4 regions of the Bradyrhizobium sp. HKCCYLRH3099 genome follow, and region 2 is predicted to be linked to each of the others. Evidence: predicted binding sites of a transcription regulator. Region 2 holds the regulator's gene; each other region holds the start of a gene.
What was found. Region 2 encodes PhoB, which activates phosphate uptake and scavenging genes when phosphate is short. Its sites were predicted from a motif close to TGTCATNNANCTGTCAT; they were not measured.

Region 1: a site for PhoB is predicted at 2,697-2,713, ahead of ACQR1Y_RS19110 (alkaline phosphatase D family protein). Genes of this name have one in related genera too.
Region 3: a site for PhoB is predicted at 1,642-1,658, ahead of ACQR1Y_RS01720 (alkaline phosphatase D family protein). Genes of this name have one in related genera too.
Region 4: a site for PhoB is predicted at 2,156-2,172, ahead of ACQR1Y_RS15505 (RNA degradosome polyphosphate kinase). Genes of this name have one in related genera too.

The regions. Positions count from the first base shown of each region.
Region 1 covers NZ_JBNPTW010000009.1:155,848-160,608, forward strand. Annotated here, with positions in the region: gene ACQR1Y_RS19095 (YkvA family protein) at 113-529, opposite strand; gene ACQR1Y_RS19100 (4a-hydroxytetrahydrobiopterin dehydratase) at 631-933, opposite strand; gene ACQR1Y_RS19105 (TAXI family TRAP transporter solute-binding subunit) at 1,300-2,658, shown strand; gene ACQR1Y_RS19110 (alkaline phosphatase D family protein) at 2,786-4,360, shown strand; gene ACQR1Y_RS19115 (response regulator) at 4,383-4,757, opposite strand.
Region 2 covers NZ_JBNPTW010000017.1:5,028-9,788, forward strand. Annotated here, with positions in the region: gene pstC (phosphate ABC transporter permease subunit PstC) at 1-464, shown strand, start outside; gene pstA (phosphate ABC transporter permease PstA) at 468-1,358, shown strand; gene pstB (phosphate ABC transporter ATP-binding protein PstB) at 1,355-2,176, shown strand; gene phoU (phosphate signaling complex protein PhoU) at 2,205-2,921, shown strand; gene phoB (phosphate regulon transcriptional regulator PhoB) at 2,938-3,645, shown strand; gene ACQR1Y_RS26355 (trypsin-like serine protease) at 3,740-4,761, shown strand, end outside.
Region 3 covers NZ_JBNPTW010000001.1:361,370-366,130, reverse strand. Annotated here, with positions in the region: gene ACQR1Y_RS01720 (alkaline phosphatase D family protein) at 1-1,569, opposite strand, end outside; gene ACQR1Y_RS01715 (efflux RND transporter periplasmic adaptor subunit) at 2,811-3,992, shown strand; gene ACQR1Y_RS01710 (multidrug efflux RND transporter permease subunit) at 4,023-4,761, shown strand, end outside.
Region 4 covers NZ_JBNPTW010000006.1:275,323-280,083, forward strand. Annotated here, with positions in the region: gene ACQR1Y_RS15505 (RNA degradosome polyphosphate kinase) at 1-2,086, opposite strand, end outside; gene ACQR1Y_RS15510 (chromosomal replication initiator DnaA) at 2,225-2,902, opposite strand; gene ACQR1Y_RS15515 (CDP-alcohol phosphatidyltransferase family protein) at 2,959-3,513, opposite strand; gene purM (phosphoribosylformylglycinamidine cyclo-ligase) at 3,669-4,742, shown strand; gene purN (phosphoribosylglycinamide formyltransferase) at 4,757-4,761, shown strand, end outside.

The sequences.
Region 1 (4,761 bases), on a different contig from region 2:
GAGACCGCCCGCCGGGCACGCCTCGGCTCTGTCGGCATGAACTGAAAAGCCCCGCTCGGATGTCCGAGCGGGGCTTTTGGTCTCCTGGGCATGCCGCCTGACGTGGCCACCCTCAGTCGCGATGATCGTCATCCGCCGAATCTTTCGCGGACCTGTCCGATGCGAGTCGCGCGAGCATGGCGCGGGCGGCGGCATGATGATCGGGCGTGATGTTCGAGGTCACCATGCGGATCGCCGTGGCGAGCACCGCCGCGTCGTCGGTGAAGCCGAGGATCGGCAGCACGTCCGGAACGAAGTCGAACGGCAGCACGAAATAGGCGATCGCGCCGAGCAGGGACACCTGCACGTGCCGCGGCGTCTCCTTGTCGAAGGCACAGTAATAGGCCGCGAGCAGCTCCTCGGCGAACGGAAGCCGCGCAACGACCTTCTTGAACTTCACCCAGAAACGACGGCGAAGCGTCTCGCGATCCTGCGCCAGCCGCTCCGCCGGCTCGAAGCCGACGCTGTAGTCGGCCGAATCCGACACCATGTCCGATCTCCGGTTCCGAGGCTGCGCGGTGGCGCAGCCATCGAGCCGACATGTGGGGATGACGACCTCTGCTGCAAGACGTCGCTGGGCAGCGATCTCGGTCAGTCGCCGATCTCGCTTGCGATCGCGTTCATTGCGGTGGCAAGCGCGATGTCGCGGGCGGTCACGCCTCCGGCGTCGTGGGTGGCAAGCACCACCTCGACCGTGCGGTAGACGTTGCGCCATTCGGGATGATGGTCCTGCTTCTCGGCGATCAATGCGACCCGCGTCATGAAGCCGAATGCCGCGTTGAAGTCCTTGAAGGTGAAGGTGCGGGTGATGGCGTCGCGGCCGTTCAGCTCGGACCAGCCGGAAAGCTCGCGCAAGGCATGGGCGCGTGCGTCCCCTGAAAGTGGTTGGGCCATCTCGATGTCCTCCTCTCGTCCTCTTCCTCGCACAGATCGATCCGTCCGGATCCCTACGGTCATCGCGCCGGTCCGGATCACGCGCCCCGATCCTCTCGGGCCGGTGACTGGAAACCGCTTCCCCGTCAGAGCCTTGTCACAGCAGCGCCGCCGGATCGCCGTCTCGCCATGGTTGTCTGCCCGAGCACTCGTGCCACGGTAACCATGACGCAGATGTCACCCCGGGCGGACAAGAAATTTGCTACAGTTCGGCATTATCGGAGGTCGAGGCCGGACGAAGCCGCCCCTGGCGTCGTTTCCCGGCTCGAGGTGACCGGAGGAACGGACCTGGCAGACACCCAGACCACGCCAGCACAGCGCTCCCAGATGCGCCCTGCCGTGTTCATCGTCATCGCCGGGATCCTCGCGATCGTCGGCGCGCTGGCGGGTGCGTACTATTTTGCCATGCGGCCGGTCGTGCTCAAGATCGCGGTCGGTCCGCCGAACAGTGACGACCTCAAGGTCGTCCAGGCCCTCACCCAGGCGTTCTCGCAGAACCACGCCTATGTCCGGCTCCGCCCGGTACCGACGGAAGGCGCCGGCGAGAGTGCGCAGGCGCTGGCTGCCGGCAAGGTCGACCTCGCGATCGTGCGCGGCGATCTCGAGGTGCCGAAGAACGCGCAGGCCGTCGCCACCCTGCGCAAGAACGTGGCCGTGCTCTGGGTGCCGCCGGCCGGCAAGGGCAAGGGCCGCAAGAGCGGCGCCAAGATCACCAAGATTTCCCAGCTCGCCGGCCACAAGGTCGGCATCATCGGCCGCACCCCGGCCAACGCCAACTTGCTGAAGGTGATCCTGCACCAGTATGGCGTCGATGCCGGCAAGGTCGAGATCGTGCAATTCCCGATCACCGAGGCCGCCGAAGCCGTCCGTAACCAGAAGGCGGACGTCTATCTCGCCGCCGGGCCGATCAACAGCAAGATCACCGCCGATGCGATCGCGGCCGCCACCAAGGACGGCGGCACGCCGACCTTCCTGGCGATCGATTCGGCCGAGGCCATCGCGCAGAACCATCCGGAGTACGAGGCCGCCGAGATTCCCTCGGGCGCGTTCGGCGGCTCGCCTGACCGTCCGGAAGACGAAGTCAAGACGATCAGCTTCAACCACCACGTTGTTGCCCGCAAGGGTCTCGCCGATTCCACCGTCTCGGCCTTTACGCATCAGTTGTTCTCGGCCCGCCAGCAGCTGCTGTCGGAATTCCCGCTCACCGCCAAGATCGAAACGCCCGACACCGACAAGGACGCCGCGATTCCCGCTCATCCCGGTGCCGCCGCATTCGTCGACGGCGAGGAGAAGACCTTCCTCGACCGCTACAGCGACTACATCTGGTGGAGCTTGATGGCGCTGTCTGCGATGGGCTCGGCCGGCGCCTGGTTCGCGGGCTATCTCAAGCGCGACGAGCGCACCATCAACACCTCGCTGCGCGACCGGCTGCTGGAGATGATCACGATCGCGCGCAAGAGCGATTCGACCGAGGAGCTCGACCAGCTCCAGGCCGAGGCCGACGAGATCCTGCGCAACACGCTGACCTGCTTCGAGGACGGCGCGATCGAGCACGCCGCGCTGACCGCGTTCAACATCGCGCTCGAGCAGTTCCACAACGCGGTGGCCGACCGCAAGCTGATCCTGATGAGCATGCCGGCCAACCTGCAGCGGACCAGCGCTCAGCTCCGCGCCGCCGGGACGTGAGCCGGCGCCGCGCCTGCCGCGTGCGTCTCGACCAGCCGTGTAATTGCAGCGTCATCAATCTTTCCTAGGTCTGCCGGCCATGGCGCTGCGCGTCCTTTTTCGCGCGCGAGCCGATCAGGAGATTCCCATGACCGCTCATCTTGTCCGCCCGCCGTCGCTTCGTCTGTCGCGCCGCCGCTTCCTCTCGACGGCCGCTGCCGCCGGCGTCACGACGCTTGCGACCCCCTATCTCAGCCGCGCGGCCGACCGGCCGCAGATCACCCATGGCGTGCAGTCCGGCGATGTCAGCATGGACGGCGGCGTGGTGTGGGCGCGTGCCGACCGGCCGTCGCAGATGCTGGTCGAGGTCGCGACCACCGAATCGTTCAAGGACGCCCGCGCGCTGCCGCCGATCGCGGTGCTGCCGGAGAGCGACTTCACCGCCAAGATGCTGATCGACAATCTGCCGAGCGGCCAGGACATCTTCTACCGCGTCAAATTCCGCGACCTCTCCCACACCGCCGTCGAGAGCGAGCCAATGGTCGGCCGCTTCCGCACCGCGCCAGGCAACAAACGCGACGTGTCGTTCGTCTGGGGCGGCGACGTCGCCGGCCAGGGCTGGGGCATCAATCCCGACGATGGCGGCATGTTCACCTTCGCGACGATGAAGAAGCATCGTCCGGATTTCTTCCTGCATTCCGGCGACACCATCTATGCCGATGGTCCGATCAAGTCCGAAGTCAAGCTGCCGGACAACAAGGTCTGGAAGAACCTCACCGTGGAGGAGAAGGCCAAGGTCGCCGAGACGCTCGACGAATTCCGCGCCGCTCACAAGTACAATTTCCTCGACGAGAACGTGCGGGCCTTCAATGCCGAGGTGCCCATCTTCGTGCAATGGGACGATCACGAGGTGACCAACAACTGGTCGGCCTCCAAGGACCTGCCGGCGGCCTACAAGGAGCGCAACATCCAGCTGCTCGCGGCGCGCGCCGCGCGGGCCTTCCACGAAATGTATCCGATGCGCGAGAGCATCGTTGAGCCGGGCCGGGTTTATCGCACGATCAATTACGGCCCGCATCTCGATGTGTTCGTGCTTGACGAGCGCAGCTATCGCGGTGCCAACGGTCCGAACCTCGAGGACAGCTATGGCCCGTCGTCCTACTTCATCGGGCCGGAGCAGATGCGCTGGCTGAAGCGGGCGCTGCTGAATTCGCGCGCGACCTGGAAGGTGATCGCCTCCGACATGCCGCTCAGCCTGATCGTCTATGATGACGCGGCCAACAAAAAGGGCTCCGAGGCGATCGCGCAGGGCGACGGTCCGGCGCGCGGCCGCGAGCTGGAGATCGCCGAGATCCTGCGCTTCATCAAGACGGCGCCGATCCAGAATACCGTATGGCTGACGGCCGACGTGCACTACGCCGCCGCGCACTACTACGATCCCAACAAGGCGCAATTCCAGGACTTCGAGCCGTTCTGGGAGTTCGTCTCGGGTCCGCTGCATGCCGGCACGTTCGGTCCGAACGACCTCGACAACACCTTCGGCCCCGAGGTGCGCTTCATCAAGGCGCCCGGTCTCGACAAGCAGAACCTGCCGCCGTCGGCCGGCATGCAGTTCTTCGGTCACGTCAAGATCGACGGGGCGAGCGGCCAGATGACCGTGACCCTGCGCGACCGTGCCGACGTTGCGCTGTGGTCGACCACGCTCGATCCGAAGCTGGGCTGACGGCGTTTCGCTGCGGCGACGACTAGTCGCGTCGCCGCAGCACGACCTCCAGGGCATCGGTCGGGCAGGGCTTCGGCAAGCGCGGCCGGTCGGAAAACGCTGTGGGCACGCCGTCGGCGCCGTAGCCGGTCGAAAATGCGAAGGGGATGCCGAGCGTGCTGAGACGCTCGGCGATCGCAAAGCTCTTTTCGCGCACCAGGCCGACATCGAGCAGCGCGAACTCCGGCGCCCGCTCCTCGATCATGGCGAGCGCCGTGGCGACGTTCGCCGCGATTCTGACCTCGGCCACACCGAGATCAGTGATGGTGTCTTCCAAGCCGAGCGCAATGATCGGGTCGTCCTCGACGACCAGCACATGCTGATAGAGCTCGGGCACGCTGGGTTGCGAGCGGGTCATGTGA
Region 2 (4,761 bases):
GTCCGCCGTCCTATCTCAGCCTGTTCAACGCCTCGCTGATCCTGGCGATCATGGTGCTGCCCTTCATCACCTCGATCTCGGTCGACGTCTTCAAGACGGTCCCGCCGGTGCTCAAGGAAGCCGCCTACGGCGTCGGTTGCACCACCTGGGAGGTCGTGCGCAGCGTCGTCATCCCCTACACAAGGGTCGGCGTCATCGGCGGCGTCATGCTGGCGCTGGGCCGTGCGCTCGGCGAGACCATGGCGGTGACTTTCATCATCGGCAACTCGTTCCGGATCTCGTCCTCGATCTTCGCGCCGGGCACGACGATCTCGGCCGCGATCGCCTCCGAATTCCAGGAGAGCGACGGTCTGCACCAGTCGAGCCTGATCCTGCTCGGCCTGCTCCTGTTCGTCCTCACCTTCTTCGTGCTGGCGAGCGCCCGGCTGATGCTGGCGCGGCTCGAAGCCAAGGCTGGAAAGTAACCCATGACGAGCGTCGAGATGTCCACCGTCGATACGCCGGTCAATCCCATCAACCCGATCTATGCGCGCCGCCGGCGCCGCGACCTCGTCGTCCGCGGCCTGTGCATCGCCGCCGCGGCGTTCGGCGTCACCTGGCTGGCGCTGATCCTGTTCACGCTGTTCTATAACGGCCTCGCCGGCCTCAGCCTGCAGGTCTTCACCGCCGACACGCCGCCGCCGGGCGCCAGCGAAGGCGGCCTGCGCAACGCCATCGTCGGCTCGATCATGATGACCGTGATCGGCGTCGGCATCGGCGCGCCGCTCGGCCTGTTCGCTGGCACCTACCTCGCCGAATACGGCCGCAACGACCGCCTGACCTCGGTGATCCGCTTCATCAACGACATCCTGCTGTCGGCGCCGTCGATCATCATCGGCCTGTTCATCTATGGCGCCGTCGTGGTGCCGATGGGCGGCTTCTCGGCCATCGCCGGTGCGCTGGCGCTGGCCGTCATCGTGATCCCCGTCGTGCTGCGCACCACCGAGGACATGCTGCTGCTGGTGCCCAACCCGCTGCGCGAGGCAGCCTCGGCGCTCGGCCTGCCGCGCTCGCTGGTGATCCGCCGCATCGCCTACCGCGCGGCGCGCTCCGGCCTCATCACCGGCGTGCTGCTGGCGACCGCCCGCGTCGCCGGCGAAACCGCGCCGCTCCTGTTCACCGCGCTGTCGAACCAGTTCTGGAGCCTCAACCTCTCCAAGACGATGGCGAACCTGCCTGTCACCATCAACAACTTCGTGCAGAGCCCGTATGCCTATTGGAAGCAGTTGGCCTGGAGCGGAGCCCTTCTCATCACTCTGGCCGTGCTCGCTTTGAACGTCGGTGCACGCATTCTCGGCGCCGAGAGGAAAACGAAATGACCGAACTGTCCGTCTCCGTCAGTCAGCCCGCTCACACCCTTCACGGCCAGCCGCTCCCCGAGGCGCCGGCCAAGGTGACCGCGCGCAACCTGAACTTCTATTACGGCGATCATCACGCGCTGAAGAACATCAACCTGACGCTGGGCACCAACCGCGTCACGGCGTTCATCGGCCCGTCCGGCTGCGGCAAGTCCACCCTGCTGCGCATCTTCAACCGGATGTACGATCTCTATCCGGGCCAGCGCGCCACCGGCCAGCTGATGCTGGACAACACCAACATCCTCGATCCCAAGCTCGATCTCAATCTGCTGCGCGCGCGGGTCGGCATGGTGTTCCAGAAGCCGACGCCGTTCCCGATGACGATCTACGAGAACATCGCCTTCGGCATCCGGCTCTATGAGAAGATCTCGAAGTCCGAGATGGACGACCGCGTCGAGAAGGCGCTGCGCGGCGGCGCGCTGTGGAACGAGGTCAAGGACAAGCTCAACGCCTCCGGCCTGTCGCTGTCCGGCGGCCAGCAGCAGCGCCTGTGCATCGCGCGCACGGTCGCCGTCCGGCCCGAGGTGATCCTGTTCGACGAGCCATGCTCGGCGCTCGACCCGATCTCGACCGCCAAGGTCGAGGAGCTGATCCAGGAGCTCGCGGAGAACTATACGATCGCGATCGTCACCCATAACATGCAGCAGGCGGCGCGCGTCTCCGACAAGACCGCCTTCATGTATCTCGGCGAACTGATCGAGTTCGACGAGACCAGCAAGATCTTCACCTCGCCGAGCGATCGGCGGACCCAGGACTACATCACCGGCCGGTTCGGCTGACGCCGACAGCATTCTTCAGGAGATCAACATGGCCAGTGAACATACCGCCAAGGCGTTCGACAGCGATCTGCAGGACCTGACCCGGCTGGTGTCGGAGATGGGCGGCCTCGCCGAGCGGCTGATCGTCGATTCCGTCGACGCGCTGGTGCGGCGCGACGTGGCGCTCGGCCAGAAGGTGGTCGCCGCCGACGCCGAGGTCGACAAGCTGCAGCGCATCATCGAGGAGCGCGCGGTGCTGACGATCGCCCGCCGCCAGCCGATGGCGGTGGATTTGCGCGAGATCGTCGGCGCGATGCGCGTCGCCACCGATCTGGAGCGCATCGGCGACCTCGCCAAGAACATCGGCAAGCGCGTCGCCGCGCTGGAGAGCGACTTCCATCCGCTGAAGCTGATCCGCGGCCTCGAGCACATGACCGACCTGGTGCAGTCGCAGGTCAAGACGGTGCTGGACGCCTATGCGGCGCATGACCTGCCGGCGGCGATGACGGTGTGGAAGGGCGACGAGGAGGTCGATGCGATCTGCACCTCGCTGTTCCGCGAGCTCCTGACCTACATGATGGAAGACCCGCGCAACATCTCGTTTTGCATCCATTTGATGTTCTGCGCCAAGAACATCGAGCGGATGGGCGACCACGCCACCAACATCGCCGAGACGGTGTTCTATATGATCGAGGGCCAGCAGATCATGGACAAGCGCCCGAAAGGCGACATGACCAGCTTCGCGACCACGATCCCCGGTAACTGAGAAAGACGATTTCGACATGGGTGCGCGAATTCTGGTGGTTGAGGACGAGGAGGCGCTGACGACGCTGCTGCGCTACAACCTCGAGGCCGAAGGCTACGAGGTCGAGACCGTCGCGCGCGGCGACGAGGCCGACACGCGGCTCAAGGAGCGCGTGCCCGATCTGGTCGTGCTCGACTGGATGCTGCCGGGCCTGTCCGGCATCGAGCTGTGCCGGCGGCTGCGGGCGCGGTCCGAGACCAAGCAGCTGCCGATCATCATGCTCACCGCGCGCGGCGAGGAGAGCGAGCGTGTGCGGGGGCTTGCGACCGGCGCCGACGACTACATCGTCAAGCCGTTCTCGGTGCCGGAGCTGCTGGCGCGCGTGAAGGGCCTGCTGCGGCGCGCGAGCCCGGAGCGGCTGGCGACCGTCTTGTCCTATGGCGACATCGAGCTCGACCGCGAGAAGCGCCGCGTCGCGCGTTCGGGCCGGCCGATCGATCTCGGCCCGACCGAATACCGCCTGCTCGAATTCTTCCTCGAGCATCCCGGCCGCGTGTTCAGCCGCGAGCAGTTGCTCGACAGCGTCTGGGGCCGCGACATCTATATCGATGAGCGCACGGTGGACGTGCACATCGGCCGCCTGCGCAAGCTGCTCAATCCCGGCCGCGAGCAGGATCCGATCCGCACCGTGCGTGGCGCCGGCTATGCGCTGGACGACCGCTTCGCCAAGTCGGAGCAGGCGTGACGGGCGAGCAGGCCTGATCGCGCGGTCACGCCGTTGCCGTCTTGATCCTGTGTGATCGAGTTCCCATCATCATGGTCGGACCTCGGCAGACACAATGATCAGGACGTTCGCTATCTTGTTAGCCTTGTTGCTTGTGGCTGCCGGCAATGCCGCGGCCGCCGAGCTCGAGGACGCCGTCGCTGCGGCTTCGAATGGACAGCCGGCGGCGGCGTTACGCCGGCTCCAGCCGCTCGCCGCCAAGGGCGACGCGCGCGCGCAGTTCAATGTCGGATTCATGCAGGCCTTCGGCCTGGGCGCCCCGCGCAACCAGGCGGAGGCGCTGGTCTGGTACCGCAAGGCCGCCGATCAAGGGCTCGCCGTCGCCCAGCATTATCTCGGCATCGCCTATTTCAACGGTGAAGGCGCCGCCCGCGATCACGGCGAAGCCGCCCGCTGGTTCAATCGCGCCGCCGCGCAGGGCTTTGCCCAGTCGCAATACATGCTAGGCCTGATGATGCTCGACGGCGAGGTCATGACCCGGGACGTCATCCAGGGTTATGCCTGGCTCGTGATGGCCGGCCGCAACGGCGTCAGGTCGGCCGGCCGCGAGATTCAGAGAGTGAAGCTCAGCGAAGCGCAGCGGCGCCAGGCCGAGGCCACCATTGCCGCGTGGCGGCCGAAGCCGGAATCGGTCGATGCCGGGATTGCCAATCCGCGCGCGGAGCAGTTGCTCGGTCTCGACCGCCACTTCGGCGACGTCGTCGATCCCACCTCCTGGCCGGCCTCCTCGATCGGTGTCGTGACCGTGGCGCAATACAGCACGGGAGGTTCGTGCACCGGCACGCTGGTGGCGCCGCGCGTGGTGCTCACGGCGGCGCATTGTGTCTTCAACGGCGTCGCGCAGGTCAGCCCCGGCAACGTCCATTTCCTCGCTGGCATGAACAGAGGCACTCCCGCGGCCTCGTCGGTCGCCGACAAGCTGATCGTGGCGCCTGAGTTCATTCCGACCCAGCACGACAAATGGTCGCTGGACCGCTCGCCAGCCGACTGGGCGCTGATCATCCTGAAGGATGCGCTGCCCTCGAAGCCGGTGGCGGTGAAGTCCGTGAGCCGGGATGACCTCGCGGCTGCGACCAA
Region 3 (4,761 bases), on a different contig from region 2:
CGTGACGAACGACCGCGCGGTCGACACCGTGCCGTCGGCGACGCTGATGCGGTCGACGACGCGGTAGTCGGCCTGCCAGCGGTTGGGCGTCACGACATGGCGGATGTAGCCGCGCTGGTTGCTGAAGAACTTCAGGTGCGGATTGTTGGCCATCAAGGTCGGCTCGTTGTCGTAGCGCGCGAAGCCGTCACCGTCGGACGAGATCGAGGTCGCCAGGAATTCCACGCCGACGCAGGGCGAGGCCGGGTTGCGCCAGTCCTGCTTGAGTTCGAGCGCGACGCCCTTGTGCAGGTCGCCGGTCAGCACCACCGTGTTGGTGATGCCGGCCTCGCGCAGCATCTGCATGACGCGGTCGCGCGCGGCGCTGGCGCCGTCCCATTTGTCGAGGCTGCGCAGCGGCGCGTCCGACGACGGCAGCCATGGGAACGAGCGCCAATCGAACGGGGCGAACATCACCTGCTGCGCCAGCACCTGCCAGGTCGCGCGGCTGCCGCGCAGGCCGTCGGCCAGCCAGCGCTCCTGCTGCGCGCCCATCATGGTGCGATCGGGCTCGCTGGCCTCCGCACAGTCCTTGATGCCGTCGCCGCAGGGCTGCTTCGAGCGGTATTGCCGCGTGTCGAGCACGGCGATGTCGGCGAGCCGGCCGAAGGCGAGGCGTCGATAGGCGAGAACGTCCGGCCCGCGCGGCAGCTGCGCCCGCCGCACCGGCATGTGCTCATACCAGGCCTGGAACGCGGCCGCGCGCCGGAACAGGAATACCTCCGGCGGCGTATCGCGGCTGTCGCGGTCGCCGGCCCAGTTGTTCATCACCTCATGGTCGTCGAAGCTCGGCAGGAACGGGCACGAGGCGTGCGCGGCCTGCAGGTCGGGATCGGTCTTGTAGAGCGCATAGCGCTGCCGGTACTCAGGCAGCGTGTAGCAGGTAGCGAAGTTCTTCGGCATCGGGCGCGGCAGCGCCACGCCCTTGTGGTCGGCGGCATAGGGATGTTCGTAGATGTAGTCGCCGTAGTGGAAGACGAAGTCGAGCTGGTCCTGCGCGATCGCGCGCCACGCCGTGTAGTAGCCGCGATCCCATTCCTGGCAGCCTGCCGAAGCGAAGCGCATCTGCGCGACGTCGGCGCCGGCCGCGGGAAAGGTCCGCGCACGCCCGACCGGGCTCTCCGCCTCGGGCAGGCGGAACCGATAGTAGTAGTCGCGCCCGGGAGCGAGGCCCGCGACCTCGACATGCACGGAGTGCCCGAGCTCCATGCGGGCGATCGCAAGTCCAGACTGCACGATGTCCTTCATCCCCGCATCGCTGGCGACCTCCCAGCTCACCTCGCGGGGCAGCGCGATCATCCCGCCGCGCGGCTGCAGCGGCTCGGGCGCGAGCCGGGTCCAGATCACGAAGCCGTCGGGAGCGGGGTCACCGGAGGCGACGCCGAGCGTGAACGGGTTGGATTTCAGCGCCGGCGTCTGCGCCCGCGCGATGTGCGTGAGCGGCGCGCCGAGCGGCAGCAGGCCGGCCTGCAATGCCATGCGGAGCAATGTTCGCCGGTCGAGGCCGGAGCTGATCGGGAATCTGGGCATGGCGGCAGTCTAGCCGCCGGAGCCGCGCCTTGCATCAGGCTTCGCAAGGCCGTCTCCTCCTGGGCCTTGTCTGTCACGGAGTCATGACAGCAGATCGCAACGGTCTTGACGCCGTTGATATGTCACCTGCACGACGGGCAATCTCCGCATGGCGCGCATGTCCAAACCGCCCGTCGTGCCAGTTTGTCGCGCATGCATCCCTTGCCTCGTCGGGCAAATCACCCTCACAGTCTCGCGCATCCCGGCTCGCTGAAGAGGGACGTTTCGCGATCGTCACGAACGTCGAGCCGGAGATGCGATGGGCGCGTCGCTCTGCAGCCTGATGTCACAGTCGGGCCGACGAACGGAGTGAGGCGACGGCGAAGTGGTGTGGTCCTGGTCTCCCGACGCTGAGACCAAGCCGGTGGTGATGATCCGCTGGTGACGGGGGCAAGACAGCCGGTCCCCGGGGAGAGCACCTATAACCCGCAAAACCGTCGCGCAGGGAAGGCCGGATATTGGGCTGAACCTGTGGTTCTGCCGCGTGCTTATTTGCTGCACGCGGACCGCGGGTGTCAGTCGATACCCGGTCTTCCCTGCGCCTCTTCGTCCAGAGAAGAGGTTGGCCGAATGCAAAGCTCGGGCGCAAGTCGCCGCGGGATCGCTTCGTCATATCCGCTGTTTGACGCGTCCAGGCCAATGCACATCCAGCGGACGATGTCATGCAGTGACATCAACGGAGTCGGTGTGATGACACCAGATGACGGCATCGTGAACGATCCGTTAGCAGCTCGACGAAAGCTTGAGAATATGCGCGCCGGGAGAGGCCAATCGGAGGCAAGGCGCCTCTCGACCGCGTCGGAGCGGGACTGATGAGCAGCGAACTCCGCGAAAAAATGTCGCGCAGTCTGCAGCGTCACTGATCCGTAACGGATATGCGGTCGTCTTATCGTGGCGGGCTCATGCGCTATCTCGTGGCCCGCGTCGAATGGGAGGACCGCGACAAAGTGCGCAGCCGCCGTCGATGTCCTCGGCGTCGTTGTCGCAGGCGGCGTTTTGTTCAGGAAAGAAGCTGGCCGGGAGCTAACAGGTCACCTATGTAACCGCCGCACGAAAGTTCGTCAGCTCGCGACCGTGGTATACGGCGCGCCAAGTTTGTGAGCGACGACCTGGGGCAGGGCGACCGGTCATTCTTCGATGATCGGACCGGCCCTGAATCGACCCGGGAATGATGCGCGCCGCGAAGTAATCAGATGGGCTTCATGTTGAAAGAGCAGTTGATCCGTTCTGCCGGTGCGATGGTCTGTGGCGCATCGCTCCTGACGCTTGCGGCGTGCAGTGACCGCAATGCCGCCTCGGCGCCGGGAACCGGTAATCCTCCGGAGGTTGGCGTCGTCAATGTCATCTCGGCGCCGGTGACCTTGACCAAGGACCTGCCGGGACGGATCACGTCGATGCGGATTGCGGAGGTGCGTCCACGCGTCAGCGGCATCGTCGTCGAGCGCAGCTTTCAGCAGGGCGCGATGGTCGAGGCGGGCGCCGTGCTCTACCGGATCGATCCGGCTCCGTTCGAGGTCGAGCTCGAGAAGGCGCGCGCCGCGCTCGCCAAGGCCGAGGCCGTGCTCTATCAGGCGGACCGGCAGGAAGATCGACTGAAGAATCTTTTGAAGGGCGAGGCGACCACGCAGGCGCAGTATGAGCTGGCCGTCGCGGCGGAGCGTCAGGCCCAGGCCGAGGTCGCCGCGCAGAAGGCCTCGGTGGCGCAGGCCCAGCTCAATCTCGACTGGGCCACGGTGCGGGCGCCGATCTCCGGCCGCATCGGACGTGCGCTGGTGACCGAAGGCGCATTGGTCAATCCGAACGAGACGACGCATCTGGCGACCATCCAGCAGCTCGATCCTGTTTATGCCGACTTCACGCAGTCCGTGGACGAGCTGAATCAGTTGCGGCGTGATCTCGCCGAAGGCCGGCTCAAGAGCGTGTCGCCGGAGGCGGCGCGGGTCCGTCTCGTGTTCGACGACGGCTCGACCTATAAGCATGCGGGACGGCTGCTGTTCTCCGATGTCAGCGTCGATCCGTCGACGGCCAAGGTCACCTTGCGCGGCGAGTTTCCGAACCCGGAGGGCGAGCTGCTGCCGGGCATGTATGTCCGCGTTCAGATCGAGGAGGCGATCGACACTGCGGGCATTGTCGTGCCGTCGCAGGCCGTGCAGCGGACGACGGCCGGCAACAGCGCCGTCTACGTCGTCAACAATGAGGGGCGGGCGAACCTGCAGCCGGTGCGGCTCGGGCGTTCGCTCAACGGCGGCATGCTGATCGAGGATGGTCTCAAGCCCGGCTGGAAAATCGTCGTCGACGGCTTCCAGAAGTTCGGGGCCGGCAGTGCGGTCACGCCGGTGCCGTGGAAGATGTCGGTCGCCGACAAGCCGTCCGCTGCGAAGTAAACGTGGCCCGCGGCCCGGAGAGCATCTGTCATGTCACCCTTTTTCATCGCACGTCCGATCTTTGCCTGGGTCGTGGCGATCTTCATCTGTCTCGGCGGCATCCTGTCGATTCCGTTCCTGCCGGTCGCGCAATATCCGATCATCGCGCCGCCTTCGATCTCGATCTCGACCGCTTATCCGGGCGCGTCGACCGAGAACCTGTATTACAGCGTCACGCGCTTGATCGAGGAGGAGCTCAACGGCGCCGCCGGCATCCTGAACTATGAATCGACCAGCGACACCACGGGCGAAGTCGAGATCATCGCCCAGTTCAAGCCGGGCACCGATATCGAGCTCGCCGCGGTCGACGTGCAGAACCGTATCAAGCGCATCGAGCCGCGTTTGCCTGAGGCCGTGCGCAAGCAGGGCATCGTCATTCTTGAGGCCTCGAGCGCCATCCTGCAGTTCGTCACGCTGACCTCCACCGATGGCAGCCTCGACGAAATCGGTCTCGGCGACGTGGCCACCCGCTACGTGCTGCCGGAGCTGCGGCGCCTGCCGGGCGTCGGCCGCGCCCGTCTGTTCGCCACCGAGCGCGCGATGCGCATCTGGCTCGATCCCGACAAGCTGCTCGGTCTGGGCCTCACCGCGCAGGACGTCGATGCCGCGATCGCGGCGCAGAACGCGCAGGTCGCCTCCGGCATTCTCGGCGTGCCGCCGTCGCCCAGGGCCCAGCGCACGCAGAACACCGTGCTGGTGAAGGGGCAGCTCGAATCGCCGGAAGAGTTCG
Region 4 (4,761 bases), on a different contig from region 2:
TGAACGGCTCCTCGCCCTTCGCGGCCTTCATACGCGTTGACGACCCATCCGGCAACAATTGCCAGCTCTGCTCGGTGTCCTTGAGGTTGGCGACCATGATCTGCTCCAGCACCTGCTGGTGCACGGTCGGGTTCTGCAGCGGGCACAGCACCTCGACGCGGCGGTCGAGATTGCGCGGCATCATGTCGGCCGAGGAGATATAGACCGCGGCCTTGGCGCTCGGCAGGCCCTGGCCCATGCCGAAGCAGTAGATGCGGCCATGTTCGAGGAAGCGTCCGATCACCGATTTGACGCGGATATTGTCGGACAGGCCGGGAATACCGGGCCTGAGGCAGCAGATGCCGCGCACGATCAGGTCGATCGAGACGCCGGCCTGCGAGGCCTCGTACAGCGCGTCGATGATATCGGGATCGACCAGCGAGTTCATCTTCATCCAGATCACGGCCGGCTTGCCCTGGCGGGCAAAGCTGGTCTCGCCATGGATGTGCTCGATCATGCGCTTGCGAAGCGTGAGCGGCGACACCGCCATCTTCTCGATGTCGATCGGCTCGGCGTAGCCGGTGATGTAGTTGAACACCCGCGTCACGTCGCGGCCGATCACCGGGTCAGAGGTGAAGTAGGACAGGTCGGTGTAGATGCGCGCCGTCACCGGATGATAGTTGCCGGTGCCGGTGTGCACATAGGTGGTCAGGCTGCCGCCCTCGCGGCGCACGACCATCGACAGTTTCGCATGGGTCTTCAGCTGCAGGAAACCATAGACGACCTGCACGCCGGCGCGTTCGAGGTCGCGCGCCCAGCGGATGTTGGCTTCCTCGTCGAAGCGTGCCTTGAGCTCGACCAGCGCGGTGACCGATTTGCCGGCCTCCGCCGCTTCCACCAGCGTGCGCACGATCGGCGAATTGTTCGACGTGCGGTACAGCGTCTGCTTGATGGCGACGACATCGGGATCGCGCGCCGCCTGCTGCAGGAATTGTACGACGACGTCGAACGACTCGTAGGGGTGGTGGACGATCAGGTCCTTCTGCCGGATCGCAGCAAAAATGTCGCCGCCATGGTCGCGCACCCGCTCGGGATGGCGCGGCACATAGGGCGCGAATTCCAGGTCGGGCCGGTCGACGCGCGTCAGCTGCGACAGCTCGTTCATCGCCAGCACGCCGTCGACCACGAACACCTCGTCGTCGGTGGTCGCCAGCGCATCCTGCACGAAGTGGCGCAGCTCCTCCGGCATGTTGGCCTCGATCTCGAGCCGGATCACCGAGCCGCGGCGGCGGCGCTTCAGCGCGGTCTCGAACAGCCGCACCAGATCCTCGGCCTCTTCCTCGATCTCGATCTCGCTGTCGCGGATGATGCGGAAGGCGCCCTGGCCCTTGACCGTGTAGCCGGGAAACAGGCGGCCGATGAACAGGCTGGTCGCCTGTTCCAGGGTAATCAGGCGGATCACGCCGTCCTTGGCGCCGGGGAAGCGGATGAAGCGGTCGATCTTGCCGGGCATGCGGATCAGCGCGTTCATCGGCCGGCCGTCGGCGGTGCGCGTGAGCTGCAGCGCCACGGTGAAGCCGAGGCTCGGGATGAACGGGAACGGATGCGCCGGGTCGATCGCGAGCGGCGTCAGCAGCGGGAAGATGTTGGCGAGGAAGTGGTCCTCGATCCAGGCCCGCTCGCTCTTGGTGACATCCTGGCCGTCCACCAGCACGATGCCGAGCTCGGCGAGGAATTTTCGCAGGTCGCGCCAGATCGCCTGCTGGTCGATCGCGAGCTGCGACACGGTCTCGTTGATCAGCTTCAGCTGCTCGATCGGCGTCAGCCCGTCTGGACTGCGCTCGGCGATGCCCTCGCGCACCTGGGCGCGGATGCCGGCGACGCGGACCATGAAGAATTCATCAAGGTTGTTGGCTGAAATCGACAGGAACCGCACCCGCTCCAGCGCCGGGTGGCGCGGATTGACCGATTCCTCGAGCACGCGACGATTGAAATGCAGCCAGGACAGTTCCCGGTTGATGAAGCGCTCGGGGCTCGAGGCGATCTCGAGCCCGGCAGCCGTAACCGGCTCTTGTGCTGCAATCTCAGTCACTTGCTCAATATCCATCAGAACTCGATCCATATTCGGTCACGGCGCCAAATCAGGGCGCGAGTGCCAACCAGTAGCGCAGGCCGTATGACAGAGGGATGACGTCGCCGGCACCATTGAGGTTCCGGCGAAGGCTGCCGTCAAGATGGCCGGCGGTCACACGCTGCGGAGCAGCTCGGCCGCCAGGGCACGGGTGACGGGCCGTCCGAGCCGCAGCGACTCGTTGTCGAGCATTGCGATGGTCTCGCGCGCCGCCGCATAGGATCGCTCGATGCGGCTCGCCAGGTAGCTCACGACCGTCTCGTCGATCGAAAGCTGCCGGTCCGCCGCGAGCTTGACGATCAGGGCTCGAAACAGCTGGTCGTCGGGCGGCAGCAGGGTGACCACCGGGACGGCGCGCAGCCGCGACCTCAGGTCGGCCAGCGCAATCGGCAGGCTCGCCGGTGCCTCGCGGGCGGTGATCAGCACGAAGGCTTCGTCCTGGCGCGCCAGGTTCAGCAGATGAAACAGCGCCCGTTCATCGAGATCGGCGGCCGTGAGGTCCTCCAGCACCAGCGCGCCGGTGGCGAGCGCCCCGGGGACGGCGCCGGCCTCCAGCGCATGCGCCGACAGCGAGCGGGCGCCGGCCTGCTCGGCCCAGATCGCGGCGAGATGGCTCTTGCCGGAGCCGTCGGGGCCGACCAGGAACATCGTCCGGGCCGGCCATTCCGGCCATGCGTCGACCAGAGCGAGCCCGGACGCGTTGCCGGGACCTTCGAAGAAGTTGTCCCGTGTCAGGCTCTCCGCGTGCGGCAGGGCAAGGGCCAGCTGGCGAGGGGGAATGTGGCTGGCCAAGATCGACGTGCTCCGTAACGTGGCGTGCCCGAGGTCCGCGACAGCTCTTGAGAGGATCAGCGGACTTCAATGGTGCTCATGTGGCGCACCCAGTCGACCAGATACAGCCCGACCGACACGAGCGTAAAGACCGTGACCAGCACCATCAGCACCGCGTCGTAAGGCTTGGGCTCGAAGCCGAAGCTGAGTGAGGCGAGCACGAGCGCGGCAAATCCGACCTGGGCTGCCGTGTTCAGCTTGGAGACCATCAACGGCTTCATCGCGACCGGCCGGTCGAACAGCCAGGAGACGATCACCGCGGCCACGATCATGATGTCGCGCGAAACCACCAGGATGACGATCCAGCGCGGGATGGCGCCCCAGATGCCGAGCGTGACGAAGATCGAGACCAGCAGGGCCTTGTCCGCCAGCGGGTCGAGCAGGGCGCCGAGCTCGGAGCGGAGATTGAATCGCCGCGCCAGGAAGCCGTCGACGGCATCGCTCACGCCGGCCACCACGAACACCAGAAACGCGACCTCCATCTCTCCGGCCGCGATGGCCCAGACCACGATCGGCACCAGCAGGATTCGGCCCAGCGTAATCAGATTGGGGATAGAGTGGGGAATGGTCACGCAGCTGGTCCCGACGACAACTCGATCAAAACTTAACCCACTTCCGTGCGAAGCGAACCGGTCGGTTCCTAGATAGGGTGGGGACGAGCCCCCTGCGAGCCATTGCGCGCAGCCGGATTCCGACGTAACCAGCGGTCAGATTAGGGGTTTTTACCATGACCGAGCGCAAGAACGGGCTCACTTATGCAGATTCGGGCGTCGATATCGATGCCGGAAACCGTCTGGTCGATCTGATCAAGCCCATGGTGCGCGCCACCGCCCGCGCCGGCGCGGATGCCGAGATCGGCGGCTTCGGCGGCCTGTTCGATTTGAAGGCCGCCGGCTTCAAGGATCCGATCCTGGTGGCCGCGACCGACGGCGTCGGCACCAAGGTCAAGATCGCGATCGAGACCGGGCTGCATGGCGGCATCGGGATCGATCTCGTTGCCATGTCGGTCAACGATCTCGTGGTGCAGGGCGCCGAGCCGCTGTTCTTCCTCGACTACTTCGCCTGCGGCAAGCTCGACCCGGAGGCGACCGCCTCGATCGTCGCCGGTATTGCCGAAGGCTGCCGCGAATCCGGCTGCGCGCTGATCGGCGGCGAGACGGCCGAAATGCCGGGCCTTTACAAGGACGGCGACTACGATCTCGGCGGCTTTGCCGTCGGCGCAGCCGAGCGCGGCACCCTGCTGCCGTCGCCGGACATCGCGGCCGGCGACCTGGTGCTCGGCCTGGCCTCCTCGGGCGTGCATTCCAACGGCTACTCGCTGGTGCGCAAGATCGTCGCCCAATCGGGCCTCGGCTTCGATGCGCCGGCGCCGTTCGCGCCGGTGCTGACGCTGGGTGCGGCACTGCTGACGCCGACGCGGCTCTACGTGAAATCCTGCCTGCGCGCGATCCGCGAGACCGGCGCGGTCAAGGGGCTGGCACATATCACCGGCGGCGGCTTCACCGACAACATCCCGCGCGTGCTGCCGAAGCATCTCGGCGTCTCGATCGACCTGACGCATCTGCCGGTGCTGCCGGTGTTCAAATGGCTGGCCGGGCAGGGCGGCATCGCCGAGCGCGAACTGCTGCGCACCTTCAATTGCGGGATCGGCATGATCGTGATCGTCAAGGCCGAGGCCGTCGACGCCGTCACCGAGGTGTTCACCGCCAATGGCGAGCACGTGGCCCGCCTCGGTGAAGTGGTCGCGGCGTCGGGCGAGGAGCGCGTGATCTACACCGGCGCGCTCGATCTGGCTCTGTGAGACGAGCTGCCACGATGAA